3 regions of the Cellulomonas xiejunii genome follow, and region 1 is predicted to be linked to each of the others. Evidence: riboswitches for the same ligand, from Rfam matches in the RefSeq annotation. Region 1 holds a riboswitch; each other region holds the start of a gene.
What was found. A riboswitch is a leader RNA that binds a small molecule or an ion and turns the genes downstream of it on or off. The one in region 1 is predicted to bind thiamine pyrophosphate.

Region 1 (10,017 bases):
TGACCCGTCAGGACCATGCGGACGACGTCCATCGCCTCGGGCGTCGTCACCCGCAGGCCGCCACGGAACTCGCTCGTGATGTCCAACCGGTCGAGCATCGCGTTGATCTGCGGCCCTCCACCGTGCACGACGACGGGTCGCAGCCCGACCTGCCGCAGGAAGACCATGTCCTCGGCGAAGGCGCGCTTGAGGGCGTCGTCGATCATCGCGTTGCCGCCGTACTTCACCACGACGAGCGCACCGGCGAACTGCTGCAGCCAGGGCAGCGCCTCGACGAGGACCTCGGCCTTCTGGTCGGGCCGCAGGTCGGTGCGGGTGTCGAAGACGAAGTCGTCAGGCACGTCGGTGGGGGTCACGTCGCTTCCGCTCATGTGGAGTACGCGCTGTTCTCGTGGACGTAGTCGTGGGTGAGGTCGTTGGTCCAGACGGTGGCGGCCGCGTCGCCGGCGTGCAGGTCGACCTCGACGTGCACCTCGCGCGACGCGGCGAGGTCCAGCTGCGCCGGGTCCTCGTGCGCGCCACCCTGCCGGCAGATCTGCACGCCGTTGATCGCGACGTCGAGGTCCGCCGGGTCGAAGGGCGCGACGTCCTCGGGCACGGTCCCGACCTGCGCGATGATGCGGCCCCAGTTCGGGTCGTTGCCGAAGATCGCGGCCTTGAACAGGTTCGACCGCGTGACCGCACGGGCGACGGCCACCGCGGCCGCCTCCGTCGTGGCACCGCGGACGTGCACGGCGACGTCGTGCGACGCACCCTCGGCGTCGGCCACGAGCTGACGGGCGAGGGACGCGCACACCCGCAGCACCGCGTCGGCAAACACGTCGCCGGCCGGCGCGACCCCGCTGGCACCGGACACCAGCAGCGTGACCGTGTCGGACGTCGACATGCACCCGTCGGAGTCGACGCGGTCGAACGTCACGCCCGTGGCTGCGCGCAGCGCCGCGTCCGCGGCGGCGGCGTCGACCACGGCATCGGTGGTGACCACCGACAGCATCGTGGCCATGGCAGGTGCGAGCATGCCCGCACCCTTCGCCATGCCTCCGACGACGAATGTGCCGTCCGGCGTCTCGACCCGGACGTGGGCGGTCTTCGCGACGCTGTCCGTCGTCATGATCGCGGCGGCGGAGTCGCGCCCGGCGCCCGCGTCGAGCGCGGCGACGAGGGGGCTGATCCCGGCGAACAGCTTCTCGCTGGCCAGCGGCACGCCGATGAGGCCGGTGGAGCACACGACGACGTCACCGGCGGAGACCCCGAGCTCCGCGGCCACCTTCTCGGCGGTCGCGTGCGTGTCCGCGAAGCCGAGCGGTCCGGTGCCGACGTTCGCACCGCCCGAGTTGAGCACGACGGCTGCCACCACACCGTCGGAGACGACCTGACGCGACCAGACCACGGGCGCACCGACCACGCGGTTCGTCGTGAACACCGCGGCACCCACCTGCAGCGGGCCGTCGTTGACGACGAGCGCCAGGTCCGGCTTGCCGGACGCCTTGAGGCCCGCGGTGACGCCCGCGGCACGGAAACCGGCGGCCGCGGTCACGCCCGGCGACGTACCGGGCGACGTGCCGTCGAGTGCGGGTCCGAGGTGGTCGGTCACGGGGCGACTCCGTTCCGCGGCAGGCCGAGGGTCTCCGGCAGCCCGAGCGCGAGGTTGAGGGACTGGACGGCACCGCCGGCGGTGCCCTTGACGAGGTTGTCGATGGCAGTGACGGTCACGACGCGGCCGGCCCGGGCGTCGTAGGCGACCTGCACGAGCGCGGTGTTGGCGCCGGTCACCGAGGCGGTCGTCGGCCACTGCCCGGCGGGCAGGAGGTGCACGAACGGCTCGTCGGCGTACGCCGCGCGCCAGACCTCGCGCAGTGCGTCGTCGTCGATCGTGACGTCGGGCGCGAGACGGGCCGTGGCGGTCGCGAGGATCCCCCGCGCCATGGGGACCAGCACCGGCGTGAACGACGTGCGCACGTCGGACGCGCCCGCGCTGCGCAGGTTCTGCGCGAGCTCCGGGATGTGCCGGTGGCTGCCACCCACCGCGTAGGGCACGGCGGCACCCAGCCCCTCGGACGCGAGCAGGTGCCCCTTGAGCGCCTTGCCGGCGCCGGAGTACCCGACGGCGAGCACGGCGACGAGGTCCGTCGTGTCGAGGAGCCCGGCCGCGACACCGGGCTGCAGCCCGAGCGTCACGGCGGTGACGTTGCACCCGGGGACGGCGATGCGTCGCGCCCCGGCCAGCTGCTCGCGCTGACGTCCCACCGCGTCCGGCACGACCAGCTCGGGCAGCCCGTACGTCCACGTGCCCGCGTGCGGACTGCCGTAGTACGCCTCCCAGTCGGCCGCCTCGACGAGCCGGTGGTCGGCGCCGAGGTCGAGGACCACGGGGTCCTCCCCCAGCGCCTCGAGCTCGGCCGCGACCTGGCCGCTGGCGCCGTGCGGGAGCGCGAGGACCACGACGTCGTGGCCCGCGAGCGCCTGCGCCGTCGTGGGCTCCAGGACGCGGTCCGCGAGGTCGCGCAGGTGCGGGTGGTGCTCGCCGAGCGGCGTGCCCGCGTTGGAGTGCGCCGTGAGCGTGCCGATGCGGGCTTCCGGGTGGTCGAGCAGCAGCCGCAGGATCTCCCCGCCGGCGTACCCACTGGCTCCGGCCACCGCCACCGTGAACGTCATGTGCATGAACATACAGTTGACTGCAGACAAATACCAAGGAGAAACGGGAAGGCCCGTGCCCGTGCCACGGTTGCGGCAGGCATGCGTGCCGTCATCGCGACCCGGGCCGGCGGCCCTGAGGTCCTCCAGGTCACCGACGCCCCCGACCCCGAACCGCAGCCCGACGAGGTGCTCGTGCGTGTCGCGGCGGCGGGCGTCAACTTCATCGACACCTACCGACGCGGCGGTGTCTACCGTATGCCGTTCCCGCACGTGGTGGGATCCGAGGGCGCGGGTGAGGTCGTCGCGGTCGGGTCCGAGGTGACGGCACTCACCCCGGGCGACCGCGTCGCGTGGGCATCGGCACCCGGCTCCTACGCCGAGCTCGTCACGGTGAAGGAGCGCGACGCGCTGCCCGTCCCGGCAGGCGTCGACGACACGACCGCCGCCGCCCTGCCGCTGCAGGGCATGACGGCGCACTACCTCGTCGTCTCGACCTTCCCCGTCGTCGCCGGGCACGACGTGCTCCTGCACGCGGGCGCAGGCGGCGTCGGCCTGCTCGCCACCCAGCTCGCCGCGGCCCGTGGGGCGCGCGTGATCTCGACCGTGGGCTCGCCGGACAAGGAGACGCTCGCCCGTGCGGCGGGCGCCATCGACGTCATCCGCTACCGCGAGCTGTCCGACCTCACCACCGAGCTGCCCGCCCTCGTGCGCGAGCTGACCGGCGGCCGCGGCGTCGACGTCGTCTACGACGGGGTCGGCAAGGACACGTTCGACGCGTCGCTGGCCTCGCTCGCCCGACGCGGGACCCTCGTGCTGTTCGGCGCGTCGTCCGGGCAGGTGCCGCCCGTGGACCTGCAGCGCCTGAACGCCGCGGGCTCCCTGTACGTGACACGCCCCACCCTCGGGGACTACACCGCCACCCGCGACGAGCTGCTGTGGCGGGCGAGCGAGCTCTTCGACCTCGCCACCGCGGGCGCGCTCGACGTGCGTGTCGGTGCCACGTTCTCCCTGCCCGACGCGGCCGACGCCCACCGCGCCCTCGAAGGGCGCGCCACCACCGGGAAGGTCCTGCTGCTCCCGTGACTCTCGACAACCCCGTCTTCACCGCCCCACCCCGCACCGTGACCGTCGAGGTGTGGTCCGACGTCGCGTGCCCCTGGTGCTGGATCGGCAAGCGCCGGTTCGCCACCGCGCTGCGCGAGTTCGCGCACCGCGACCACGTGGACGTGCACTGGCGGTCCTACCTGCTCTCCCCCGAGACCCCCGCCGGGCCCGGGCGGCCGGAGATCGACGCGCTCGTCGAGATGAAGGGCCTGCCCCGCGAGCGGGTCGAGCAGATGTTCGCGCACGTCGCTTCCGTGGGCGCCGGAGAGGGCCTGCGGTACGACTTCGCGCAGACGCTCGCCTTCAACACGTTCGACGCCCACCGCCTCCTGCACCTGGCCCGCGAGGCCGGAGGTGGCGTACTCGTCGAGACGACCATGGAGGCGCTGTTCTCCGCGCACTTCGAGCGGGGCGTCGACCTGGGCGCGGACGGCGCGCTCGTCGCGGTCGCGGCGCGGGCCGGGTTCGCGGCGCACGGTTGGGACGACGCACGCGTCACAGCGGCCCTCGCCGGCGGCGCGGCGACCGACGCCGTCCGTGAGGACCTCGCGACCGCCCGCGCGCTCGGCGTCACCGGCGTGCCGTTCTTCGTGGTCGACCGGAAGTACGCGGTGTCCGGGGCCCAGCCGGCCGAGGTGTTCGCGCAGCTGCTCGACGCCGGGTGGCGCGAGGCCAACCCGCTCGCGGCAGCACCGACCGGTGACACCTGCAGCGACGACGGCTGCTGACCGCCAACCGTCAGCGGCGCGCCGCGAGCAGCACGTCCGTCAGCTCGGTCAGCGAGGCGACACGCAGGTCGGCGAGCGCGACCTGCGCGCGCGACGCGTGGAGGTAGCCCCACGGTCCGCGGCGCAGGAACGCCGTCCGCATGCCTGCGGCGCGTGCCGGGAGCACGTCGTTGTCGAGCCGGTCGCCGACGTACAGCACGTGCTCGGGGGCGAGCCGGAGCTCGCTGAGGATGCGCGCGAAGAACGCGGGGGCCGGCTTGGCGACGCCCCACCGCGCCGACGACGCGACGAGGTCGAGGTCGACACCCGCGGCACGCAGCTGGTCCTCGGCGCCGGCGGGCTGGTTGCCGGCGATCGCGACGACGAACCCCGCCGACCGCAGCGACGTCAGGGTGGGCAGCGCGTCCGGGTACAGGTCGTCGGGCCCGATCGTCGGCCGTGACGCCGGCGGCTCGACGCCGAGCACGTCCCAGACGCGCGCGACCGGCTCACCCCGCTCGGCGAGGACGCCGAGGACCCCCATGAGGGCGAACGGCGTCACGCCGACCTCCCCCGCCGCCCGGGTCCACGCGCGGGTCTCGTCGACGAGCGTCTCCCCGACGTCCAGCACGACGGCACGCACGTGCGCGAGGGTCATCCGCTCACACTGCCACCACGGGCTCCGCCACGCGGACCTGGTCGAAGAACGCGACCTCGTGCGCGCACGACGTCAGGTACGCCGCCAGCATGCGCGCCCGCGTCGCGGCACCCACCTCGCGGGCAGCGGCGTCGGCCAGCTCGGTGGCCCGGGCCGCGGCCTGCGCGAACGCAGGGTCGCCGTAGGTCGCGACCCAGTCGCCGTACGGGTGGCCGGTCAGGTCCCCGGCCCGCGCGAGGATCCGTGCCCCGATGTCCGCGTACATGACGTAGCAGGGCAGCACCGCCGCGACGACCTCGGCGTAGGAACCCGTCAGGGCGACACCGAGCAGGTGGTCGACGTACCCGGTGGTCGTCCGGTCCGCGGGCCCCGTCCACCGGGCACCGGCCAGCCGCTCCTCGTGCAGGTGCCTCTCGACCTCCAGGCACCGGGCGGACCCCTGCGCCCAGAACACCTGCGCGTCGGCGTCCGGAGCGAGCTGGCTTGCACGGGCCAGGACGCGGGAGTACTGCGCGAGGTAGAGCGCGTCCTGGTGCAGGTACGCCTCGAACCGCTCGATCGGCAGGGTGCCGTCCGCGAGACCGCGGACGAACGGCAGGTCGTCGCACGCGGCGCGCAGGTCGGCTGCTCGCTCCCACGCGTCGGCGCCGAACGGCCGCGCACCGAGGGTGGGTGCGTGGTGCAGGTGGTCGACCGGGCCGCGTCCCGACCCCACCGCGAGCGCCTCCCCCGCGGCGATCGCTCCCGTGAGCCACCGCTTGGCCTCCCGCACGGCCGTCACCCAGTCCGGGCGGCGAGGGCGCAGCGCCGCGACGGCCGCCGACAGCGAGCACCCGGTGCCGTGCGTGCTCGTCGTGGCGACGCGCAGCGCGTCGAGCTCGGTCACGGTGCTCGCGTCGACGACCGCGTCGGGGCTGCCGTCGCCGTCGAGGTGACCACCTTTGAGCAGCACCGTGGCCCCTGACGACCGCGCCAGTCGCCGGGCCTGCCGGACCGCGTCGGGCCACGTGGTGGCCCGCGGCTCGCCCAGCAGCACCCCCAGCTCCGGCAGGTTCGGCGTCACGAGGTGGGCGCGCGTCACGAGCCGCCGCACCGCCTCCTCGGCGTCCGTGTCGAGCAGCCGGTCCCCGCTGGTGGCGACCATGACCGGATCGAGCACGATGACCGGCGGCTTCGTGCGGACCAGCCACGCGGCGACCTCGTCGGCCACGGCGCGCGTTCCGAGCATGCCGATCTTGACGGCGTCCACGGTGACGTCGTCGCTCACCGCGTCGAGCTGCGCGCGCAGGAACGCGACGTCGGGGACGTGCACGGCGCGCACGCCGTGACTGTTCTGCGCGACGAGCGCGGTGACGACCGCCATGCCGTACGCGCCGTGCGCAGCGAACGACTTGAGGTCGGCGTGGATCCCGGCACCGCCGGTCGGGTCCGTGCCGGCGATCGACAGCACGCGCACGCGACTGGCGGCGCGCTCGGGGACCAGGGCAGACGTCGTCATGGACATTCCCTTCGCTCGTACGAACGAGATCAGGTTCGACGGGTGTGATCTCAGCCCTGCTCGGTGCGGGGCACCCCGTGTCTCGTCACCGACCCTAGACCGTCCGGGTGATCGCGCCGAGGGCCGGTCTCGGCACCCGGACAGGTCGGGGCTGCACGGGCGATCCCGACGTCGGCACCTCGCCCCGCCGCTACGCTCGCGGTGCTGGTCGCCGACGGAGGGGGCAGCGCGGCGGCCCTGCGCACCGATCCCGCGCGCCCGTGCGCCCGAACCTGCGAGGCGAGATGACCACCTCTCACGACACGACCCGACCCGCACCGCTGACCGACCCGGTCGGCACCGTGGTGCCGTCCGCCGTGCCGACCCACTGGTACAACCTCGCGGCCGACCTGCCCGAGCCCTGCCCGCCGGCGCTGCACCCGGGCACGCGCGAGCCGCTGACGCCCGACGACCTGGCGCCGCTGTTCCCGATGGCGCTCATCGCGCAGGAGGTCTCGACCGAGCGGTGGATCGAGATCCCGCAGACGGTCCGCGAGATCTACGCGCTGTGGCGGCCCGCACCTCTGCTGCGGGCGCGACGCCTCGAGCGCGCGCTGGGGACGCCGGCGAAGATCTACTACAAGTACGAGGGCGGCTCGCCCGCCGGCTCGCACAAGCCGAACACGGCCGTGGCGCAGGCGTACTACAACGCGATCGAGGGCACCACGCGGCTCACGACGGAGACGGGCGCGGGCCAGTGGGGAGCGTCGCTGTCGATGGCCTGCGCGCTGCTGGGCCTGGGGTGCGAGGTGTGGCAGGTGCGCGCGTCCTACGACGGCAAGCCCTACCGGCGCATGCAGATGGAGACGTACGGCGCGACGTGCCACCCGTCCCCCTCGGACCTCACGGCGGCCGGCCGCGCGATGCTCGCCGCCGACCCCCACACCACGGGGTCGCTGGGCATGGCGATCAGCGAGGCGGTCGAGGTCGCGGCGAACGACCCGAAGGCGCACTACGCGCTGGGGTCGGTGCTCAACCACGTGCTCCTGCACCAGAGCGTCATCGGGCAGGAGGCGCTCGCGCAGCTCGACGAGCTGGGTGAGACGGCGGACGTCGTGTTCGGGTGCGCGGGCGGCGGGTCCAACCTGGCCGGGCTGAGCTTCCCGTTCCTCGGGCGCAACCTGCGCGACGGGGCCACGACGCGCGTCGTGGCGTGCGAGCCCGCGGCCTGCCCGTCGATGACCCAGGGCGAGTACCGGTACGACTTCGGTGACGTCGCGGGCCTGACGCCCCTGCTGAAGATGCACACGCTGGGCAAGGACTTCGTGCCGCCGCCCATCCACGCGGGTGGTCTGCGGTACCACGGCATGGCGCCGATGGTGTCGCACGCGTACGCGCTGGGACTCATGGACGCCATCGCGGTGGAGCAGGACGCCGCCTTCGCGGCCGGCATCGAGTTCGCGCGTGCCGAGGGCATCATCCCGGCGCCGGAGTCGACGCACGCCCTCGCCGGGGCCCTGGCGCACGCGCGAGCGGCGACGACGGACGAGACGATCCTCGTCGGTCTGTCCGGCAACGGGGTGCTCGACCTGCCCGCCTACCACGACTACGTCTGACAGGCCGGGGGGCGGGTGCCGGCCGGTGCCGGGACCCGCCCCTCAGTCTCGGACGACGGCCGCGCCGAGCAACCCGAGGTCCTCGTCCGTCAGCAGCGCGCTCGGCACCACGACGAACGTCCTCGAGCCGCGCAGCCGCAGCACCGCGGCGGAGCCACGGACGCGCACCTCCCGGTAGGCGCTCAGCGACGTCTGCGACGAGCCCAGCGCGCCGCTCATGCGGAGCGCGTCGGGCTCGACCCGCGCCCAGACGGTCGTCCCGGGTGCGAACGCGGCGACGAGCGCCCGGCGCACGGAACGCCGGGTCCCCACGACCATCGCGAGCGCGAGCGCGGGGACCGCCACGCACACGACGACGGCAGCGAACGCGTCCGTCGGGCGCGTCACGACCACGATCGCCAGCGCCATCACACCCCACAGCGCCACCGCATGCCGGGTGCGCAGCAGGAGCGTCGCCACGTCGCGGGTCATGTCGCGCAGGAGCTGCGGTGTCATCGTGATCGCCCGCATGCCGTCCTCGGTCATGGCGCTCATGTTGGCAGGGCGTCGGCCCCCGGGTGACCGGAACGTGGGCACGGTCTTAAACCTACCGGGCTTGTCTGCTTATCTTTCCGGGACACCTCACCGCGCACACCGGGAGCCCGCATGAGCTCGCACTACCTCTGGTACATCCCCAACACCGTCGAGCCGGGCCACCGCGGTGACGACACGACCGACGGCTGGGGCTCCCTCGACCTGTCGACCGAACTCGCGCTCGCCGCGGAGGCCCACGGCTGGGAGGGTGCGCTCATCGGCACCGGCTGGGGCCGTCCCGACACGTTCACGGTCGCCACCGCGCTGGCAGCACGCACGACGACCTTCCAGCCGCTCGTCGCGATCCGGCCCGGGTACTGGCAGCCCGCGCACTTCGCGAGCGCCGCCGCGACCCTGGACCGGCTGTCGGGCGGCCGCCTGCTGGTGAACATCGTCAGCGGGCACGACGGTGTCGCGCAGTACGGCGACACCGCGGGCGACCAGGCGCAGCGGTACGGACGCACCCAGGAGTTCCTCGCCATCGTCCGCCGCCTGTGGACGCAGGAGCGCGTGACCTTCCACGGCGAGCACTACCGCGTCGACGACTCCACCCTCGCCCCGCGCCCGGTCGCCACGGACGACCGGGCGCACCCGCGGCTGTACTTCGGCGGCGCATCACCCGCCGCCGAGCGTGTCGCCGCCGCGGAGGCCGACGTCCAGCTGTTCTGGGGGGAGCCGCTCGACGGCGTCGCGGAACGCATCGCACGGTTGCGCGCGCTGAGCGACGACGTCGAGCGCCGGCACGCGCCCCTGGAGTTCGGCCTGCGCATCACGACGGTCGTGCGCGACACGTCCGAGGAGGCGTGGCACGACGCCGAGGCGAAGGTCGCGCGCATGGCCCAGGACGCCGGCGCCCGACCCGACCCGCTGCGGCGCCGCGCAGTCGGGCAGCAACGGCTCCTCGACCTGGCCGCGCGCGGTGACGTCCTCGACTCCTGCCTGTACACCGCACCGGGCCGGTACGGCGGCGGCGGCGCCGGGACGACCTGGCTCGTCGGGTCCGCCGAGGACGTCGCCGACGCGCTGCGCCGCTACCGCGACCTGGGGGTCACGCACTTCGTGCTGTCCGACACCCCGTACCTGCACGAGACGGCACGCGTGGGCCAGAGCCTGCTGGGGCTGCTGCGCGAGCCCGTCCCGGCCTGACCACCCCGCCACGACGCGGGCCCGGCCGGATCGCTCCGGCCGGGCCCGCGTCGGTCCGACGTCAGCCCGCGTCAGCCGCGCACCGAGACCGTCCGGCTC
Region 2 (10,017 bases), 1.6 Mb from region 1:
ACACGATCGGCAGGTTGCGGGTCGCGTCGAGGATCTGCCGGGCGACCGGGCGGGTCACCGGATCGGCCGGCAGGGCACGGTCGGGGTGCAGCGCCCAGCGGGGGGCAGCGGCTGCGGGGTCGGGCATGGGATCCTCCAGCGCCGGGCCGCAGCGGCGCTGCGGCGCTGCCACGGTGCGGACGACGGGGTCGCCCACCACGGTGAATACGTTTGCAGGCAGACCATGCCACCCGTGCAGAGCGGATGCAAGGACAGTCGGGGCACGTTGCACCTCGGCGGTGCGCCATGATGAAATCGGTTTCATCGTCTGCCCCGGTGCCGCCGCGGCGGACGCGCCCCGACGCCGACAGGAGTCCCGATGGCCGTCACGCTGCGCGACGTCGCACGTGCTGCGGGCGTCTCCGCCGCGACCGCCTCGCGCGCGCTGTCCGCCCCGCACCTCGTCGCACCCGAGCGCCGCGAGCTGGTGCGCCGCGTCGCCCGGGAGCTCGGCTACCGCCCCAACCGGGCCGCGCGCGAGCTCATCACCGGCCGCAGCGGGTACCTCTGCCTCGTCGTGCCGGACCTGGAGAACCCCTTCTTCGCCGCCGTCGCCAAGGCGGTGCAGTCCCGCGCCCGCGCGTCGGGCCACGCGGTCGTGGTCGCGGACGCCGAGGAGGACCCGCTGCTGGAGGCCGAGCTCGTCGCCCAGCTGGGCGCACAGGCCGACGGCGTGCTGCTGTGCTCGCCGCGCATGTCGGACGACGACCTCGCGACCGTGGCCGCCGTCGGCCGGCCGGTGCTGCTGGTCAACCGGGAGGGCGCCGGGCTCCCGTCCGTGGCCGTCGACAACCGCGGCGGCGTCCGCCAGGCGGTGCGGCACCTGCACACGCTGGGGCACCGCCGGGTCGCGTACGCGGGTGGGCCGGCCGGCTCCTGGTCCGACGCGCGTCGCCGCGACGGACTCGAGGCGCTGGACCTCGACGTCGAGCTGGTCGACCTGGGGGCCCACCCGCCCGCGTTCGCCGGGGGCGTCGGCGCGGCCGACCTGGTGATCGCGAGCGGGGCGACGGCCGTGCTCGCGCACAACGACCTCATGGCCCTCGGCATCGTCGACCGGCTGCGGGCGCGGGGCCTGCGCGTCCCCGACGACGTGTCGGTCGTCGGGTTCGACGACGTCCCCGTCGCGACCCTCGTCACCCCCGCTCTCACGACGGTGGCGATGCCTCTCGCGCGCCTCGGCCGCACCGCCGTCGACCTGCTGCTGGGCCCCCGGGACCCGGACGCGCCGACCACCCTCCTGCCCGTCGAGCTCGTGGTTCGCGGCACCACCGCACCCCCTCCCCACCCCCCGGAGCCCCGATGACCCTGCCTCGCCTGTCCGCCACCACGTGGGCGGACCGCGTCGCGCACGGCCTTCCCGACGGGGTGCAGGGCCCGCCCGTGGACCCCGACACGCTGACCGTGGGCCAGGTGCACCTCGGCATCGGCGCGTTCCACCGCGCGCACCAGGCCGTGTGCACCGAGGACGCGGCGGCGGCGACGGGCGAGACGGGGTGGGGTCTGCTCGGCGTGACGCAGCGCAGCCCGCGGGTGGTCGACCAGCTCGGTCCGCAGGACGGCCTGTACGGCGTGCTGACCACCGGCGCGCGGACCACGTCGCTGCGCGTGGTCGGTGCCGTGCGGGCCGTCGCCTACCCGGGCCGGGACACCCCGTTGGTGCTCGCCACGATCGCGGCACCCACGACGCACGTCGTGACGCTGACGGTGACGGAGAAGGGCTACCGGCGCGCGGCCGACGGCCGGCTCGACACCGCCGCGCACGACGTGGCTGCCGACCTGGGGTCGGCGGCGAGCGAGCTCGTCCGCGACGACGAGGCCGCGACGCTCACGCCGATCGGCATGCTCGTGCGCGGGCTCGTCCGGCGGTACCGCACGTCCCGCGCGCCGCTGACCGTGGTGTCCTGCGACAACCTCAGCGACAACGGCGCGGTGCTCGCGAGCCTGGTCGGGCAGGCGCTGGCGGCCGTGCCGGGCGCGGACGACGTGGCCGCGTGGGTCGCGTCGTCCGTGCGCTTCCCGTCGACCATGGTCGACCGGATCGTGCCCGCGACCACCGGCGCGCACCGCGCCGAGGCCGCCGCGATGCTGGGCCTGCGCGACGCGGGCCTCGTCGTCGGCGAGCCGTTCTTCCAGTGGGTCGTCGAGGACGCGTTCGCCGGCCCGCGTCCCGCGTGGGAGCTCGCGGGAGCGACGCTGACGCACGACGTCGCACCGTTCGAGCGCGCCAAGCTGCGGATCCTCAACGCGACGCACTCCGCGCTGGCGTACCACGGCGCGCTGCGCGGGCACGCGACCATCGCCGAGGCGGTCGCCGACCCCGACCTGGAGGCGCTCGCCCGCGCGCTCGTCGACGAGGACGTGCTGCCCACGCTCGTCGCGCCGGAGGGCCTGGACCTGGACGCGTACCGCGACGAGGTGCTGCACCGGTTCGCCAACCCCCGCACCGGGCACACGACCGTGCAGGTCGCGATGGACGGGTCGCAGAAGCTGCCGCAGCGGCTGCTGGGGACGGTCGCCGACCGGCTCGCGGCGGGGGTCGTGCCGCACGCCGCGGCGTACGCGGTCGCGGGGTGGGTGGCGTACGTGCAGGCCGCGGCCGCGGGCGACCTGGTCGTGGACGGCCGCCGGGTGGAGCTCGACGACCCGATGGCCGCACGGCTGGCCGACGCGGTCGGCGGCCCGGACCCCGTCGGGCGGCTGTTCGCCCTGGACGAGGTCTTCCCCGGTCCGATCGCCTCGTCGACCGCGTTCCGTGACGCGGTCGCGAACGCCGTGCAGGGCCTGGCCCCCATCCCCGCCGCTCGCTGACGCCGACGCCTTCGAGGACTTCGTCGGCACGTCGTCCGAGGAGTCGACGCTCGACTTCGTCCCCTTCACCCGACCGAGGAGAGCTGGCAGCAGGGTGACGACGTCGTCCAGTGCGTCATCACCCACCCCGAGGGCGGTTTCACGGGGTCCATGCGGGGCTCGGCGGCCGGTGTGCGACGGGACCGCGTCGGTGCGCCTGTGTCGATCTGCTGGTGTGGGATCGTCAGGTCATGGAGATCCTGCCCGGGGTGGGCGTCGACGGGGTCAGCATCGGTGACGCCCGTGAGGACGTCGCCGTGCGGCTCGGGCCGCCCGTGCATGAGGGCGACGGCCACCGCGACGTGTACGCGACCACCCCGGCGCTCGTCGTCGACTACTCGGACGACGACCGGGTGGAGATCGTGCAGGTGGCGTACGGCGGTCAGGGCGACGGCAACGAGGTGTTCTTCGACGGCGTGCAGCTCACCTACCGCTTCCTCGACGAGGTGGTCGCCGACCTCCTGGCGCGCGGCTACGAGTACACGCCGTCGGACATCGGGGTCGACTTCCGCGTGGGGTTCGCCCTGTTCTCCATGGGCTCGCTGGACCCGGCGCTGCTGGATCCGCAGGCAGGCGACGACGAACGTCTCGTCGTCGAGGGCGTGAGCGTCGCACCGTACGAGTACCTCGTCGGCTAGTGCCGGGCGGGCCCGGTCCGCCGGCCGAACCGCGCCATCCGCGACGGCAGGCCGCGCGGCCCACCGCCGTCACGGGTCGTGACGCGCACGGTCCGGTTCCGCGTCCGCGACCCCGAGCGCGCCCAACCCGGTGAGCACGCTGTGCTCGACCGCGCGCGCCCCCGCACCGGGACGGGTCGGGTGCCGCGGGCGGGGGTCGTCCACCGGGTGACGCGCCGCGACGCGGGCCGGCTGCCCGGACAGGCGCACGACCTGGTCGGCGAGGGCCACGGCCTCGCGCACGTCGTGCGTCACCATGACGACGGTCCAGCGGTGCTGCGCCCACGTCGCCGCGAGCCAGCGCTGCAGGTGCAGCCGCGTCAGGGCGTCGAGCGCACCGAACGGCTCGTCCAGCAGCAGCAGGTCACGCCCCTGCGCGACCGTCCGGGCCAGCGCGGCGCGCTGCCGCAGGCCACCGGACAGCTCCGAGGGGCGCGCGTCGGCGTGGTCGGCGAGGCCGAACTCGACGAGCAGGTCCCGCACCCGCTCGCGTGCGTCACGTCGGCGCACGCCCTGCACCTCGAGGCCGAGGGCGACGTTGTCGAGGACCGTGCGCCACTCGAGCAGCAGGTCGTCCTGCGCCATCCACGCGGCCCGTCCCGGGACGCCCGTGACGTCGCAGCCGTCCAGCAGCACCTGTCCGCGGTCGGGGCGACGCAGGCCGGCGACGACCCCGAGCAGCGTGCTCTTGCCGCACCCCGAGGGCCCGACGACGCACGTGAACGACCCGCGGGGCACGGCCAGGTCGACGCCGGCGAGCACCGGCCGCGGCCCGTCGGCGGCCGGCAGCGCGAGGTGCACGTCGCGGACCTGCAGCAGCGCGTCAGCCACGCCGCACCCGCCGCGCACGGCCCCACGGCACGACGACGCGCTCGACCGCGCAGGTCAGGGCGTACAGCGCGAGGGTGAGCGCGGCGCACGCCCCGACGGCGGCGAGCACCAGGTCGGTGCGGAACGCGGCCCGCTGCATCGTCATGTACGTCCCGAGGCCCTGCACGGCACCCGCGTACTCCGCGACGACGGCCCCCACCACCGCGTACGTGACGCCGATCCGCAGCGCCGTGAAGAACCGCGGCATCGCGGCGGGCAGCCGCACGTGCACGAACTCCTGCCACCGGCTCGCGCCCATCGTCGCCAGCAGCGCCGACGCCCCGGGCCCGGCCGCCGCGAACCCCTCGACGAGCCCCAGCGCGACGGGGAAGAACGTCACGAGCGTCACGACCAGCACCTTGGGCGCCAACCCGAACCCGAACCACAGGACGAGCAGCGGCGCGACGACCAGCACCGGCACGGTCTGCGACGCCACCAGCAGCGGCACCACACCCGTCCGCAGGCGCGGCAGCCGGTCGAGCGTGACGGCCAGCGCCCACGCGACCGCCACCGACACCGCGAACCCGACCAGCGTCACCGTGAGCGTCGCGCCCGCGTGCGTCGCGAGGGCGTCCCGGTGCGTCCACGCCTGCTGCGCGACCCGGGCGGGGGACGGCAGGAGCCGCGGTGCGACGTCGCCCGTCGCGACGACCACCTGCCAGACGCCCAGCAGCGCGAGGCCACCGACGCCCACGGCGAGCGCACGCCCTGGCACGTCCGTCACGGCTCGCCGCCGAGGTCGACGTGGAAGGTCGACCAGTCGGGCCGGGTCGTCAGGACGTCCCCGTCGGGTCCGGCCAGCAGGCCCTGCTCGAGCAGGAAGTCGCCGTAGCCGGCGAGCTGCGCGGTCTCGATGCCGCCGACGGTGCCGTCGGCGGCGCGCATGTACTCGGCCGCCAGCAGACGCTGGCTCTCGACGACCATGCCGGGGTCGGCGAACGCGTCGGGGTGTGCGGCGACCAGCAGCTCCGCGGCCTCGTCGGGGTGGTCGGCGGCGTACTGGTAGCCGCGCCGCAGGGCGTCGACGAACGCGGCGGCGACCTCCGGCTCGTCGGCCACCCAGGAGCGGCGGGCGTCGACGAGCACCGCGTACGCGTCGGGGAACCCGTAGTCGGTGTACCGGAAGTACCGCAAGGGTGTGCCGACGCGCTGCGCCGCGAGCCCCTCCCACGCGACGAACGGGATCGCGACGTCGGCCTCCCCCGCGTACAGGGCGGCGTAGGCGCTGGTCCCCAGGGTCACGGCCGTGACGTCACCGCGCCCGCCGTCGGCGCGGATCACCGCCTGCAGCAGCGGCACCTCCGCCGGTCCGCCGAACCCCGCGTAGACGCGTCCGTCGAGGTCCCGCGGGCGGGTGATCGTCGCGTCGTCGGCACGCACCGCGATCGCCGACGCCCAGTGCTGCAGCGGGGCCAGCACCGCGACCACGTCGGCGCCGGCCGCCTGGGCGAGCACCGAGTCCCCGTGGAAGCTGATGCCCGCCTCGGCGGCACCGGCGTCGATCAGCGCGTCCGGCTGGACGTCGGTGTACGGCAGCACCTGGACGTCGAGGCCGGCGTCGTCGAACCAGCCCTGGGCGAGCGCGACCTCCAGGCCGGTGTGGTTGGTGTTGGGCGTCCAGTCGAGCGCGAACCGGACGACGGGACGGTCGGCGTCGGTGGCCGCTCCGTCGGCACAGGCGGCGGGCAGGAGCGCGGCGGCGAGCAGGGAGGCGGCGAGCGCGAGGCGGTGGCGTGTCATGGGGTCTCCAGGAGGGCGTGCGAGATCGCCGGACGCGTGGGCGACCGGTGGGCCTGCGGAGCAACGCGCGGCGGGCGCGTCGACGTCAGGGGGTGAGACGCCCCCGGCGACGGTGCGGGTGGGCGTGCAGCGGTGGACGCATGGGAGACATGCGCGACATCCCTTCGCTAGTGCGACCTAGATCAGGTTCGACGGGTGTGATCTCAGCCGCTGGTGCGGCACCCCGTGTCACGACGTCTGTGACGCTACGCGCGCGTCGCACGGCCCCGGGTGGTCGTCCGCACTGTGGTCCGGGTCCCCGGGCACGCCGATGAGCGCGGACCGCGGACGGTCCGCGCTCGGCGGTGGGTGGCGCCGTCAGCGCGGCGGGGACTCCGCGAGACGTGCGATCGCGGCCAGGCGCTCCTCCCAGCGCGCGCCGACGGCCTCGAGCGTCCGCGCGAGCAGCCCGAGGCGCGCACCGACGGCGCGGTAGCGCACCTCACGTCCGGCGCGCACGGGCTCGACGAGACCCACCTCGGCCAGCACGGCGAGGTGCTTGGCGATCGCCTGCCGCGTCACCGGCAGGCGCTCGGCCAGCGCCGAGGCCGACGCCTCCCCGCGACCGACCTCGGTGAGCACCTGCCACCGCGTCTCGTCACCGAGGGCGGCGCACACCGCGACCACGTCGGTCGTGCCGGTCGCGGACGTCACGCCGCGACCCCGTCGCGCACCAGCCGCACGAGCTCGTCGAGCTCGGACGTCCAGCCGTCGCGGTGGTCCGCGAGCTGGCGCAGCCGCTCGTCGCCGAGCTTGTCGAACCCGGTCTCGACGACCGTGAGCAGCGTCCCGTCGCCGTCGGGCTCGAGCGTGAAGGTCACGGTCAGGGCGGTCGCGTCCGTCAGGTCACCACCGCAGCCGGGCCACGCGAACGCGAAGCGGCGGGGCGGGTCGTACGCCTCGATCCGCACGGGCACGTCGTCCTGACCGTCCCACCCGAGGGTGCCGGTCGCGCCGACGCGCAGGTCCGGCAGCGAGGCCCGCTGGCCGAACCACTGCGCGACGAGGTCCTCGCGCGTGAGGACCTCGAAGACGCGGGCGGGCGGGGCGTCGACGCGGACCGTACGGGTCACGGTCGACGTGGGGTCGTCGACGAGGGCGGTGGTCTGGTGCTGGGTCATGGCGATCTCCTTCGTGCAACTCGTCCGTTGCAGAACAGCGTGCACCGGTTCCGGCGAAATCGCAACCCTTCGGTTGCACCTCGCTGTCGCGCTCCGGTTCCGGGACCTGGTCGCGTGCGAGGATCGAGGACGTGACACCGAGCGCCTCGCTGTCCGCCGCCGGTCGGCGGACGCGCTGATGGCAGCCGTCCTGTCCGCGCTGGGCACGATGGGCGCCGTCGTCGCCCTCGGCTGGGTGCTGGGACGGTGGCGCGTGCTGGGCGAGCGGGCCGCGCCGGTGCTGGCGCGCGTGGTGTTCGCCGTCGCGGCGCCGGCGCTGCTGCTCGCGACCGTCGCGCGCGCCGACCTGCACCTGCTCGTGTCGCGCACGGCCGTCGTGACGTGGTCGTGCACCGCGCTCGTGGCCCTGCTCGCGGTCGTCGTGCTGCGCCTGGTGTGGCGCCGCTCCCCCGCGGACGTCACCGTGGGCACGCTGTCCTCGTCGTACGTCAACGCCGGGAACATCGGCCTGCCGCTGGCGGTGTACCTGCTCGACGACCCCGTCGCCGTGGTCCCGACGCTGCTGTTCCAGCTCCTGGTGCTGGCGCCGGTCGCGTTCGCCGTCCTGGACGCGCACCCCGCGGGCTCGCACGCCACCCCCGCGCGCCGGGAGGGCAGCCCGGTCCCCGTCGGGCTGCGGGTCGCGGCGGTCGCCCGACGCACGGTGAGCAACCCGATCATCGTCGCGACGCTCACCGGGCTGGTGCTGGCGGCGCTCCCCTGGTCGCTGCCGGACGTCGTCCTGCAGCCGTTCACCCTCGTCGGGGCCGCGGCCGCGCCGCTCGCGCTCATCACCTTCGGCATGTCGCTCGCCGTCCCGCGGGGCACGGGCGCCTCGGCGCCGCGGCGCGACCTCGCGCTGGCCGTCGGGCTGCGCTCGGTCGTCCACCCCGTGCTGACGTGGGGCGTCGGCACGGCCCTGGGGCTGCCCGCGCCCGCGCTGCTCGCGGTCGTCGCGATGGCCGCCCTGCCGACGGCGCAGAACGTGCTCGTCTACGCGATGCAGTACCGCCACGGGGAGGCGCTCGCGCGCGACGCGGGTCTGGTGACGACGGTGCTGTGCGTGCCGGTGCTGCTGGTCGTCGCGGCGACGCTCGGCTGACGGCTCGCGGTCAGGCGTCGCGACGCCGCGGACGCGCCCGCACGTGCATGCGCTCGCCCTGGGGTCCGTAGAGGGCCAGGACCTCGACCGGGCCGTCGGACACGTTGCCCAGCCAGTGCGGGACGCGGGTGTCGAACTCGGCGGCCTCCCCCGCGACGAGGTCGAGCGACCGGCCGCCCAGGACGAGGCGCAGCGTGCCGCTCAGCACGTAGAGCCACTCGTAGCCGTCGTGCACGCGCGGCTCGCCGACCTCGGCGGGCGTCCGCGGCGGGTAGACCAGCCGGTACGCGCGCGGTCCCTCGGTGCGCCGGGTCAGCGGCACGTACGTCACGCCGTGGCGCACGGTGGGGTGCGGCACGACGCGCGGGTCGTCACCCGCGGGGACCTCGACGAGCTCGTCGAGAGTCACCTCGTGGAAGCGCGCGAGCGGGAGCAGCAGCTCGAGCGTGGGACGCCGCAGCCCGGACTCCAGGCGGGACAGGGTGCTGACCGAGATGCCGGTGACGGCCGCGACGTCGGCGAGGGTCGCCTCCCGGTGCTCCCGCAGCGACCGGAGCCGGGGACCGACCGCGCCGAGCACCGCATCCAGTTCGACCATGCCTCATTTGCCGTCCCGGCAACTCCACTTGTCAAGCCGCCGCTCGCACCGCACGCTCGGTGCATGACCACGGAGCCCCTCGCCCCCGTCGACGTCCTCGTGCTCGGTGGCGGTGCCGCCGGGCTGTCCGCCGCGCTGTGCCTCGGCCGGTCCCGCCGCAGCGTGCGTGTCCTCGACGCCGGCGAGCCGCGCAACGCCGTCGCGGACCGCGCGCACAACCTGCTCACCCACGACGACACCCCGCCCACCGAGATCCTCGCGGCCGGCCGCGCCGAGGTCGAGCGGTACGGCGTGCAGGTCGTGCCGACCCGCGTCGTCGAGGCCCGCCGCCTGCCGGGCGACGAACCGGCATTCGAGGTCCGCACCGGCGACGGGGCCGCGCACCGCGCGCGTCGGCTCGTCCTGGCCTCCGGCCTGCGCGACGAGCTGCCCGACGTCCCGGGCCTGCGCGAGCGCTGGGGGCGCGACGTCCTGCACTGCCCGTACTGCCACGGCTGGGAGGTGCGGGACCGCAGGCTCGCGGTCCTCGCGTCGGGCTCCTCGGCCGTCCACCGCGCGCTGCTGGTCCGTCAGCTGAGCGACGACGTGACGGTCGTCCTGGACGACTCCTTCGACCCGGACGCCGACGAGCGCGCCGACCTGGCGGCCCGCGGCGTGCGGGTCGCGGCAGGGCGTGTCACCGGAGTGCGCGTGGAGGGCGACGCACTGACCGGTCTGCTCCTCGCGGACGGCACGGCGGTCCCGTGCGACGCGGTCTTCGTCGCGCCGCGCGCGGTCCTCGCCGACGCGGTCGTCGACGGCCTCGGCCTCGCGACCGATCCCGTCGGCTCGCCGGACGAGGACCTCGGCCGCGCGGTGCGGGTGGACGGTGCGGGCGCGACCTCGGTCCCGGGCGTGTGGGCCGCGGGCAACGTCACCGGGCCGCAGCACGCGCTGGCGTCG
Region 3 (10,017 bases), 1.5 Mb from region 1:
CCGTGCCGGTCCCGCGCGAGCGCCGAGTGCACGTAGATGGCGTGCGGCATGACGGTCGCCCCCAGCATGCTCGCGGCGAGCAGCACCGAGTCGGTCCCGGCGAACCGCGGGACGAGCCCGCCGAGCACGCCGCCCGCGCCGGGCGGGGAGACGATCAGCCCGGCCAGGAACCCCACGGTGATGACGACGAGCAGCGCCACGACGACGGCCTCGAAACGACGCTGGCCGTACCGGTCCTGCGTCGCGAGCAGCACGATCGACGCGACACCGACGATCAGCCCGCCGAGCGGCAGCGGGACGCCGAACAGCAGGTACAGGGCGATGGCGCCGCCCACCACCTCGGCGACGTCGGTGGCCGCGGCGACAATCTCGGCCTGGGCCCAGAACGCGAGACGCGGCCCGCGTCGCAGCCGGCCACCCAGCACGCCGGGCAGCGTCTGGCCCGTGACGAGGCCGAGCTTCGCGGACTGGTACTGGACCAGCACGGCCATGGCGTTGGCGGCCACGAGCACCCACAGCAGCAGGTAGCCGTAGCGCGCGCCGGCGGTGAGGTTCGCGGCGACGTTGCCGGGGTCGACGTAGGCGATGGCCGCGACGAACGCGGGGCCGAGCAGCGCGGCGCCGCGGGTCGTGGCGGGCGCAGAAGTTCGCATGGCCGAACTCTAGACATCAGGGTTCCGCAACGCCACGGGGCGACGGTCAGGCGACGGCACGCTCCCACGCGTCGTCCTCGGCACGCCGGAAGCCGACGCGCTGCAGGTACGGCGCCGATCCGGGCGGCGCGGTCGGCACGACGAGCCGGCTCAGGCCATGCGCGGCGAACACGTCCGAGTCGCGGTAGACGAACTCCCCCGGGGTGAAGTCGCGGAACCGCGGGGTCACCCAGTCCAGCACGACCACCCCGGAGCCGTCGCCGCGGTCACGCACCAGCACCACGCCGACCGTCTCGTCCCCGCGCACCACGAGGAACGCCAGCTCCGCGCCCGTCGCGTCCCCACCGGCGGCGTCGTCCCCCGGCACGCTCCGGTGCCGCGCGACGTCGTCGGCGTGCACCGCCAGGACGTGCCGCAGGTACGCGTCGTCGGGGGCGACCTCGACCACCGCGTAGACGTTCGCGTCGGACCGCTCGCGGCGCAGCCGCCACAGCCAGTAGACGTCGATGACGGCGATGGCACCGTTCATCGCGGCGAACGCCCAGATGCCGAACATCGCGTTGTACGCCGTCGCCAGGACGGCACCGACGAGGTTCATGACCCGGAACCGCCACACGCGTGCCTGCATCAGCGACACGACGACCAGCACGGACCCGGCCCACCCGACGACTTCCCACCACGGCATGTCCGCAGGCTAGGCCCCGGCCGTGGAACGTCGAAAAGACGTCGACGTGCGGGTGCGCACCACGGATCGTGGGGGCATGACGACGTGGTCGATCCGTGAGCTGCCCGTGCCGACGTCCCTCGACTCCCCCGGCGCGTGGCTGCTGCACGGCATGGTGGACGCCCAGAACGAGGCGATCCGCGCGGCGTGGGGCAGCGACGACTTCGCGACCACGCCGCTCCGCGCGCTGTCCCAGCTGCAGCACCAGGTCGACAGCCGGCGGCTGCGGTTCGTCGCGGTCGACGAGTCCGCGGACGCCGCCGACCCCGGCCGCGTCCTGGGCTTCGCACGGCTGGACCTGCCGCTCGCGGACAACACCCACAGGGGCTGGCTGGAGATGGGCGTGCGGCCCGGGCACCGGGGCCGTGGCATCGGCGACGCGCTGCACACCGCGGCGTGCGACGCCGCCCGCGCCGAGGGTCGCACGCGTCTGATGACGGAGACCGAGCAGGCCGTGGAGCCGCCCCCGGGCCCCGGGACGCTGGCCGCGCCCACCGGCGAGGGGCTCGTGTCCGGCACCGACGTGCCGGTGCGGTTCGCGCTCGCGCGCGGGTGGACCCTCGAGCAGGTCGTGCGCCACTCGCGTCTGGACCTGCCGCTCGACCTCGCGGTCCTCGAGGAGCACCGCGCCCGTGCCGCCGCGGCCGCGGGCCCCGACTACCGCCCGGTGACGTGGGTCGACGCGACGCCCGCGTCGTTGGTGGAGCAGATGGCCGCGCTGCACGTCAGCATGAGCGAGGACGAGCCGTCCGGGGCGCTCGACGTCGAGCAGGAGGTGTGGGACGCGGCCCGCGTGCTGCGGGACGACGCCCAGACGCTCGGCCGCGGCGAGCACCTGCTGACCACGGCGGTGGAGCACGTGCCGTCGGGCCGGCTCGTCGCGTACTCACAGCTGATGATCCCGCCGCACACCGACGAGTTCGCCGGGCAGGGGGACACGCTGGTCGACCGGGAGCACCGCGGCCACCGGCTCGGCATGCTGGTCAAGGCGGTCCAGCTGCAGCGGCTCGTCGAGCAGCGGCCGTCGGTGCGGCGCATCAGCACGTGGAACGCCGAGGAGAACCGCTGGATGCTCGCGATCAACATCGACCTGGGGTTCCGGCCCGCGGGCGGCTGCGGGGTGTGGCAGCGCAGCCTGTGAGCCGTGGGGTCGGTCGACCCGTGGGGTCGGTCGACCCGTGGGGTCGGTCGAACCGTGGGGTCAGTGCGCGGACGCCGTCGGGCGGCCCAGCGCCCACCAGCCCGACCAGCGCTGCCGCGCCTCGCTGAGCACCGCCTCGTCCAGGCCGTACGTGGACAGCGTCGCGTCGACGGTGCCGTGCGGCGGCCGTTCGACGGCGGGGCGCATGACGAGGACCAGCAGCGACTGCGCGATGCCGTGCAGGTGGATCCCCACCTGGTACTCGCCCTTGTAGAACACCGTGCCGCCGACGCGCGACCCGTCGGGGCGGGTCGCCGCGACGTGACCACGGACCGGCAGGCCGCGCACGCCGTGCAGGCCCGCGCGGAACAGCAGCGGGTCGCTGCGCGTGCCGGCGTCCATGCCGTGCGACACGAGCGTCACGCGGTCCTGGCCCGGGTGCACCTCGAGCGCGAACGCGAGCTGGTGGACGAACTGCATCCAGCCCTCGTCCACCTCGTCGAAGACCCCGTCGAACGTCGACAGCCCGTCGTGGCTGGGCCGCGTCACCGCGACGTGCGTGCGGGCGGGCTCGTCGTCGCGGGCCGTGACGGTCAGCCGGTCGTGGTTGCGCCACGACAGCGAGCGCGTCGTGCGCCCTTCGGCGTGGTGGTGCACCTCGTGCGCGTCGTCCACGAAGATCTCGCGGATCTCGGCGTCCAGCCCGTCGTGGTCCCAGCCGAACCACCTGCGGACGAGGCGCGGGTCGCGCAGGTGCTGCCACACGGTCGCGACGGGGGACTCGATGTCGACGGAGACGACCTCACGACGCTCGAAGGCCATGGCGTTCACCTCGCTGCTCTCGGTGGGACGGGACTCCGCTGTCCCTTCCCGACGTTAGCCGGGCAGCCCCGCCACCGCAGCGGAATCGACGCGCAGGGGGACGCGTGTACCGGGTGCGCACGTCCACCCGGCGGGCGCGAGCGCGCTCAGGCGTCCGACCGCGTCGACGTCGACGACCACCTCGGTCCGCCCGCGTCGCGAGCGCAGCACCTCCACGACCCCCGTGACGCCCGGGCCGGCGTCCCCGGACGCCGCGAGGCGCGGGGACGCCTCCGGGGACAGGTCCGGGGCGACGACGAACGCACCCGCCGCGAGCGCGAGCACCCCGCCGGCGGGCAGCAGCGCGACGCCGGCGTCACGCGCCGCGTCGACGAGCGCACGCACGGCGGTCGGCACGTCCGCGCCGGGCGCGGGCACGTCGACGAACGCCTCGTACCCGAGGAACGCCGCGACGCGCCGGGACGCCGGGCGCGCCCACAGCGCACCGGGTGCGGCGACCTGCAGCAGCCGGCCCGCATCCATCACGGCGACGCGGTCGGCGACGGCGAACGCCTCGTCCTGGTCGTGCGTGACGAACAGCGCGGTCGTGCCGGTGGCGACCAGGACGTCCCGCAGGTCGAGCGCGAGCCGCTCGCGCAGGGCGCGGTCGAGCGCGGACAGCGGCTCGTCGAGCAGCAGCAGGCGGGGCCGGGGCGCCAGGGCACGCGCGAGGGCGACGCGCTGGCGCTCGCCACCGGACAGCGTCGCGACGTCCCGACGCTGCGTGCCGGGCAGACCGACGAGGTCGAGCAGCTCGGCGACGCGGGCCTCGCGCGCCGCGCGGTCACGCCGCTCGGGCAGGCCGTACGCGACGTTGCCGGCCACGTCCCGGTGCGCGAAGAGCTGCCCGTCCTGGAACAGCAGGCCGAACCCGCGCCGGTGCACGGGCACGTCGACGACGGACACCCCGTCCCACGCGACGTCGCCGCCGCTCAGCGGCTCGAGCCCCGCGACGGCGCGCAGCAGCGAGGACTTGCCGCACCCGGACGGCCCGAGCAGGGCCACGACCTCACCGGTCGGCACGGCGAGGTCCACGCCGTCGACGGCCGGCCCCGCCGCACCCGCGTACCGCACGACGACGTCGGCGACCTGCAGACCGTCGCTCACCACGCACCTCCGATCCCCGGGCGGCGCAGCCGCTCGCACACGGCCACGACACCCGCAGTCAGGGCGGCCAGCAGCACGGACGCCGCGAGCGCGGCCCCGTAGTTCTCGGCGCCGGGGCGGCCCAGCAGCCGGAAGATGACGACGGGCAGCGTCGGCTCCTGCGGTCGCGCGAGGAACGACGTGGCACCGAACTCCCCCAGGGACACCGCGAAGGCGAACCCGAGCGCGAGGCCCACGGCCCGCAGGGCGACCGCGAGGTCCACGGTGCGCAGCACGCGGCCGGGCGCCGCACCGAGCGTCGCGGCGACCTCCCGCTGGCGCGGGTCGATCGCGCGCAGCACGGGCAGCACGGTCCGCACGACCAGCGGCACGGCGACGACCGCCTGCGCGACGGCGACCAGCACGGGTGAGGCGCGCAGGTCCACCGGCAGGCCCAGCGGCGCGTCCATGGACACGAGGAACCCGAACCCGACGGTCACGGCCGACACCCCGAGCGGCAGCATGAACAGCGCGTCGAGGCCGGCGACGGCGCGGCGGGCCGACGGGGTGCGGGGGCGCCGCGACACGACGAGCGCGACGAGCCCGCCGACGACCAGGGCGATGAGCGTCGCGTCGACGGCCGTGCGCACGGACGTGCCGGCGGCCTGCCACGCGGACACCGCGAGCGTGTCCTGCGGGACGCCCAGCGCGGCGTAGTTGTCGAGCCCCCAGCCGCGCGGCGTGCGCAGGGAGCGGATCACGAGGTTGAGCAGCGGCAGCGCGAGCAGGCCGCCGGCGGTGACGACGGTGACGACGACGGCCACGGCGTCGAGCGGGTCGCGCAGCCGCACCGGGTGGGCCGTCACGGACGGGACCCCGAGCGTCAGCGCACGCTCCGTCCGGGCGCGCGCGCGGCCGGCGAACGCCAGGGCGCCGACCACGACGACCAGCTGCACGACCGACAGCACGGCTGCGGCCCGCAGGTCGAGGAACTGGGTGGTCTGGATCCAGATCTCCGTCTCGACGGTCCCGTACCGGCGTCCGCCGAGGACGAGGACGGTCCCGAACGCCGTTGCGCAGAACAGGAAGACCAGGGACGCGGCCGACGCGATCGCGGGGCCCAGCGCCGGCAGGGTGACGGTCCGCAGCACGCGCCACGGGGACGCCCCGAGCGCCCGGGCCGCCTGCTCGGCGCGGGGGTCGAGCCTCTCCCACATGCCGCCGACCGTGCGCACCACGACCGCGTAGTTGAAGAACACGAGCGCCAGGACGATCGCGGCGAACGTGCCGTCCAGGCCCAGCCCGCCGAGCAGGCCGCCGTCGACCAGCAGCGAGCGGAACGCGACACCGACCACGACCGTGGGCAGCACGAACGGCACGGTGACGAACGCGCGCAGGGCGCCGCGCCCCCGGAACCGGCAGCGGTACAGCAGGTACGCGCCGGGGATCCCGAGCAGCACGGCCCCGGCCGTGCCGAGCGCGGCCTGCGCGAGCGTCTGGCCCACGACGCGCCACGTGCGCGGGCGCGCGAACACGTCACCGAACCCGCCGAGGTCGAGGCGGCCGTCGGTGAGGAACCCCCGCCCGACGATCTCCAGGACCGGCCACACGAAGAACGCCGTGAGGAACAGCAGCGGTACCCCGACCGCGAGCGCCCACCCCGCCCGGCCCGGCCACCGCCGGGGCGGGCGCGCCGACGGACCCGCCGCGGTGCGCGCGGCGGGTCGGTCGGCGAGGGCGGTCGGCACGGTCAGCCGATCACGGTGTCGGACCACTGCGTGAGCCAGCGCTCCCGGTGGGTGGCGATGTCCGCGGGCGCGACGTCGAACGGCGCGTCCGCCAGCGGCGCCCAGCGCGTCCAGTCGTCGGGCAGCTCGACGGCCGAGCTCACGGGGTACATGTACATCGACGCGGGGACGTCCGCCTGCACCTCGTCGGACAGCAGGAAGTCGAGGAGCCGTGCGGCACCCTCGGGGTTGGCCGCCCCGGCCAGCACCCCGGCGTACTCGACCTGCCGGAAGCACGTGTCGAGCAGGGCACGGGTCGTGGGCGCGTCGCCGCCCTCGGGGACGGTGAACGGCGGCGACGACGCGTAGGACACGACCACGGGACGCGGCCCGTCACCTCCGCCGGCGGTGAAGTCCGTGTAGTACGCCTCGGTCCAGCCGTCGGCGACCTTCAGCCCGTTGTCGCGCAGGCCGGCCCAGTAGTCGACCCAGCCCTCCTCGCCGAACGCCCCGACGCTCGCGAGCAGGAACGCCAGACCCGGGGAGGACGTCACGGGGTCCGGCACGACCACGAGGTCGCGGTACGCCGGGTCGAGCAGCGAGTCCAGGGTCGTCGGCTCGGGCACGCCCTGCTCCGCGAACCACGCGGTGTCGACGTTGAGGCACACGTCACCGAAGTCGATCGCGGTCAGCGCACCGGCGTCGTCACCCGGGACGGCGTACGCGGCCGCGTCGGTGGCCGCGGGAGCGGTGAGCTCGGACGCGACGACGACGCCCTCGTCGAGCGCGCGCGACGCGAACGCGTTGTCGATGCCGTAGACGAGGTCGCCCAGCGGCGCGTCCTTGGTGAGGACGAGCTGGTTGACCAGCGCGCCGGAGTCGGCCTGCTGCACGACCTGCACGTCCAGGCCGCTGTCCTCCTCGAACTGCTCGAGCAGGCCCTCGGAGAGCGCGAACGACTCGTGGGTCACGAGCGTCACGGACCCGGCGCCGCCGGGGGTCGCGTCGGGCGTCGCACCTCCGGTGGCGGAGCACGCGGTCAGCGTCAGGAGCGCCGCGCACGTCGCCGCACCGAGCGCAGCGCGGCGGACGTCCGGGGACCTGCGAGGGCTGGGGGTGGCCATGTGGTGGTCGTCCTCCGTCAGTCGTCGGAGGGGTCCCGTACCGCCACCCGTGGCGCAGCCACAGGTGAGGGCACGGGAGGAGAGAAAGCCCGACTCCCTACGCCGGTATCACCCGGATCAGGTTCGAGGGTCTGCGGCGGTCCGCACTCTCAGCGTCCGTCCCGCCGTCACCGGCGGGTCGACGCTCCCCTGTCGTTCGCGACGATCCTAGCCCCGGACCGCCCTTCCCGAGGGCGGTCCGTCGACGGCGCCGCGGAGCGGGTGGACCGATCTCGAACGCCCCGTCGACCTGTGCGTTCGGCTCGCGACCGGTAGCGTCGTCCCGGACCCACACACAGGAGGTGCCATGTCGGACGACGGGCAGAAGCAGTCGATGACGGCGAAGATCGTCGGTGCGGGTGTCACCCTCATCGCGGCGTGGGCCGTGCAGAAGATCATCAACGCGGCCTGGAAGAAGGCGAAGGGCCACGAGCTGCCCTCGCCCGACTCGACCGCCGACGACATCAAGTTCAGCGAGGTCGCCGCCGCCGCCGCGATCAGCGGTGCCGCCATCTCGCTGTCCCGCGTCCTCGCGACGCGCGGCGCCGCGAAGCTCGCCGGGCGCGCTCGCCACTAGCGCTCCGGCGCCCCGCCATGGACGTCGTCGTCGTCGGTTCCGGCCCCAACGGTCTTGCCGCTGCGGTCACGATGGCTCGTGCGGGCCTGTCGGTCACGGTGCTCGAGGCCCAGCCGACCGTGGGCGGCGGCGCCCGCACGCTCGATCTCGGCCTCGCCGACGGCGTGGTCCACGACGTGTGCTCCGCCGTCCACCCCATGGCGTGGGCGTCGCCGTTCTTCCAGGCGTTCGGGCTCGAGCGGCGCGTCGACCTGCTGGTCCCCGAGGTGTCGTTCGCGCAGCCGCTCCCGGGCGGCCGCGCCGGCCTCGCCTGGCACGACCTCGACCGGACGGTCGCCGACCTGGGTGAGGACGGCCCGGCGTGGCGCTCGCTCGTCGGTGAGCTGTCGCGACGCAGTCCCGACGTCGTGCGCGCGGCGCTGTTCGACAAGCGCACCCTGCCCGCCGGGCTGCTGCCCGCCGGGCTTCCCGGTGCGCTGCGGTTCGGCCTCGGCGTGCTCGAGCAGGGGACACCCGCCTGGGGCGCACGGTTCCGCGGCGACGTCGCCCCGGCCCTGCTGACCGGGGTCGCCGCGCACGCGATCTCTCCCCTGCCCAGCCCCGCGGCCGCCGGGACCGCGCTGCTGCTGGCGACGCTCGCCCACGTCGGCCAGGGGTGGCCCATCCCGCGGGGCGGGTCGGGTGCGATCGTGCAGGCGCTCGTCGACGACCTCGCCGCGCACGGCGGCACGGTCGTCACGGACCACCCGGTGCGCTCGCGCCGGGACCTGCCCCCGGCCGGCTGCTACCTGTTCGACACGACGCCGCGCGGTCTCGTGGAGGTCCTGGGCGACGAGCTGCCCGCGCGCCGTCGCGCGGCGCTCGAGCGTTACCGGCACGGGAACGCCGCGGCCAAGGTCGACTTCGTGCTGGACGGTCCGGTGCCGTGGGCGCACCCCGACGTGGGCCGGGCGGGCACCGTGCACGTCGGAGGCACGCGGACGGAGATGGCCCGCGCCGAGGCCGACGTGCACGCGGGGCGGCACGCCGAGCTGCCGATGGTGCTCGCGAGCGACCCGTCCGTCGTCGACCCGGGCCGCGAGCACGCCGGGCTGCGGCCGCTGTGGACGTACGCGCACGTGCCCGCCGGGTCGGACGTGGACGTGACGGAGGGGGTCACGCGGCACGTCGAGCGCTACGCGCCGGGCTTTCGCGACGTCGTCGTCGCGTCGCGGTGCGTCCCCGCCTCGCAGATGTCGCACCACAACGCCAACTGGGTGGGGGGCGACATCGCGACGGGGGCGGTCGGCCTGCAGCAGATGTTCGCGCGGCCCACGGCCGCGCTCGACCCCTACGCGGCCGGCGTCGCCGGGGTGTACCTGTGCTCCGCCGCGACCCCGCCGGGTCCGGGCGTCCACGGTCTCGGCGGGTGGTTCGCCGCGAGCCGCGCGCTGCGCCGCGAGTTCGGGATCCGCGTGCGATCGGTCTTCGCGAGCTGAGGCTGCTCGGACGACCCGCTCAGACGTCCTCGTCGCGGCGCGGTCCGCCCGACTGGGTGTCGTCCAGGTCGCGCGACAGCTCGTCGACCACCAGCAGATCGTTGCGGACCTTCCCGGTGCGGAAGCCCGCGCGCCCGACCATGTGCGCGGCGACCGGCGCCGTCAGCATCTGGAAGACCGCGACGAGCACGAGCGCCCACACCGCGCCGCCCTCGCGCAGGCGCAGCGCCAGCCCGATCAGCACGAGCACCAGGCCCAGCACCTGCGGCTTGGTCCCGGCGTGCATGCGCGCCAGCAGGTCGGGGAAGCGCAGGGCACCCACGCCTGCGGCGAACGCGAAGAACGCACCGCCCAGCAGGCAGATCACCGAGACGACGTCCGCCGCCGTCTCCCACACCGGCGTCATCGCGCCTCCTCGTCGGCCGGACCACCGTGGTGCTCGTCGTCCGGCTCCGCCTCGATGGTGTCCCGCGAGCTCGGGGCCACGGCGTCCTCGGCCGCACGGTTCTCGTCCTCGACCGCCCGCCGCTCGTCCTCAGCCGCGCGCCGCTCGTCCTCGGCCACGCGCACCTCGTCCTCGACGGCCCGACGACGCCGGCGGCGAGCC

Region 2: another riboswitch for thiamine pyrophosphate. It lies ahead of NP048_RS15475 (ABC transporter substrate-binding protein); the one in region 1 lies ahead of thiD (bifunctional hydroxymethylpyrimidine kinase/phosphomethylpyrimidine kinase).
Region 3: another riboswitch for thiamine pyrophosphate. It lies ahead of NP048_RS01280 (thiamine ABC transporter substrate-binding protein); the one in region 1 lies ahead of thiD (bifunctional hydroxymethylpyrimidine kinase/phosphomethylpyrimidine kinase).

What each region holds. Positions count from the first base shown of each region.
Region 1 is NZ_CP101987.1:1,773,014-1,783,030, reverse strand. It holds gene argB (acetylglutamate kinase) at 1-371, opposite strand, end outside; gene argJ (bifunctional glutamate N-acetyltransferase/amino-acid acetyltransferase ArgJ) at 368-1,594, opposite strand; gene argC (N-acetyl-gamma-glutamyl-phosphate reductase) at 1,591-2,655, opposite strand; gene NP048_RS08140 (quinone oxidoreductase family protein) at 2,737-3,720, shown strand; gene NP048_RS08135 (DsbA family oxidoreductase) at 3,717-4,469, shown strand; gene NP048_RS08130 (HAD family hydrolase) at 4,480-5,106, opposite strand; gene thiD (bifunctional hydroxymethylpyrimidine kinase/phosphomethylpyrimidine kinase) at 5,111-6,604, opposite strand; TPP riboswitch at 6,593-6,692, opposite strand; gene NP048_RS08120 (TrpB-like pyridoxal phosphate-dependent enzyme) at 6,889-8,199, shown strand; gene NP048_RS08115 (hypothetical protein) at 8,242-8,733, opposite strand; gene NP048_RS08110 (LLM class flavin-dependent oxidoreductase) at 8,845-9,918, shown strand; gene NP048_RS08105 (ExeM/NucH family extracellular endonuclease) at 9,990-10,017, opposite strand, start outside.
Region 2 is NZ_CP101987.1:3,354,966-3,364,982, forward strand. It holds gene uxaC (glucuronate isomerase) at 1-127, opposite strand, end outside; gene NP048_RS15450 (LacI family DNA-binding transcriptional regulator) at 359-1,345, shown strand; gene NP048_RS15455 (mannitol dehydrogenase family protein) at 1,342-2,850, shown strand; gene NP048_RS15460 (hypothetical protein) at 3,081-3,527, shown strand; gene NP048_RS15465 (ABC transporter ATP-binding protein) at 3,597-4,397, opposite strand; gene NP048_RS15470 (ABC transporter permease) at 4,390-5,160, opposite strand; gene NP048_RS15475 (ABC transporter substrate-binding protein) at 5,157-6,176, opposite strand; TPP riboswitch at 6,319-6,412, opposite strand; gene NP048_RS15480 (ArsR/SmtB family transcription factor) at 6,534-6,869, opposite strand; gene NP048_RS15485 (SRPBCC domain-containing protein) at 6,866-7,336, opposite strand; gene NP048_RS15490 (AEC family transporter) at 7,515-8,477, shown strand; gene NP048_RS15495 (helix-turn-helix domain-containing protein) at 8,488-9,075, opposite strand; gene NP048_RS15500 (NAD(P)/FAD-dependent oxidoreductase) at 9,139-10,017, shown strand, end outside.
Region 3 is NZ_CP101987.1:275,882-285,898, reverse strand. It holds gene NP048_RS01310 (Nramp family divalent metal transporter) at 1-653, opposite strand, end outside; gene NP048_RS01305 (hypothetical protein) at 700-1,338, opposite strand; gene NP048_RS01300 (GNAT family N-acetyltransferase) at 1,415-2,518, shown strand; gene NP048_RS01295 (SRPBCC family protein) at 2,579-3,340, opposite strand; gene NP048_RS01290 (ABC transporter ATP-binding protein) at 3,395-4,486, opposite strand; gene NP048_RS01285 (ABC transporter permease) at 4,483-6,213, opposite strand; gene NP048_RS01280 (thiamine ABC transporter substrate-binding protein) at 6,216-7,316, opposite strand; TPP riboswitch at 7,394-7,517, opposite strand; gene NP048_RS01275 (DUF4235 domain-containing protein) at 7,663-7,932, shown strand; gene NP048_RS01270 (phytoene desaturase family protein) at 7,950-9,410, shown strand; gene mnhG (monovalent cation/H(+) antiporter subunit G) at 9,430-9,816, opposite strand; gene NP048_RS01260 (MrpF/PhaF family protein) at 9,813-10,017, opposite strand, start outside.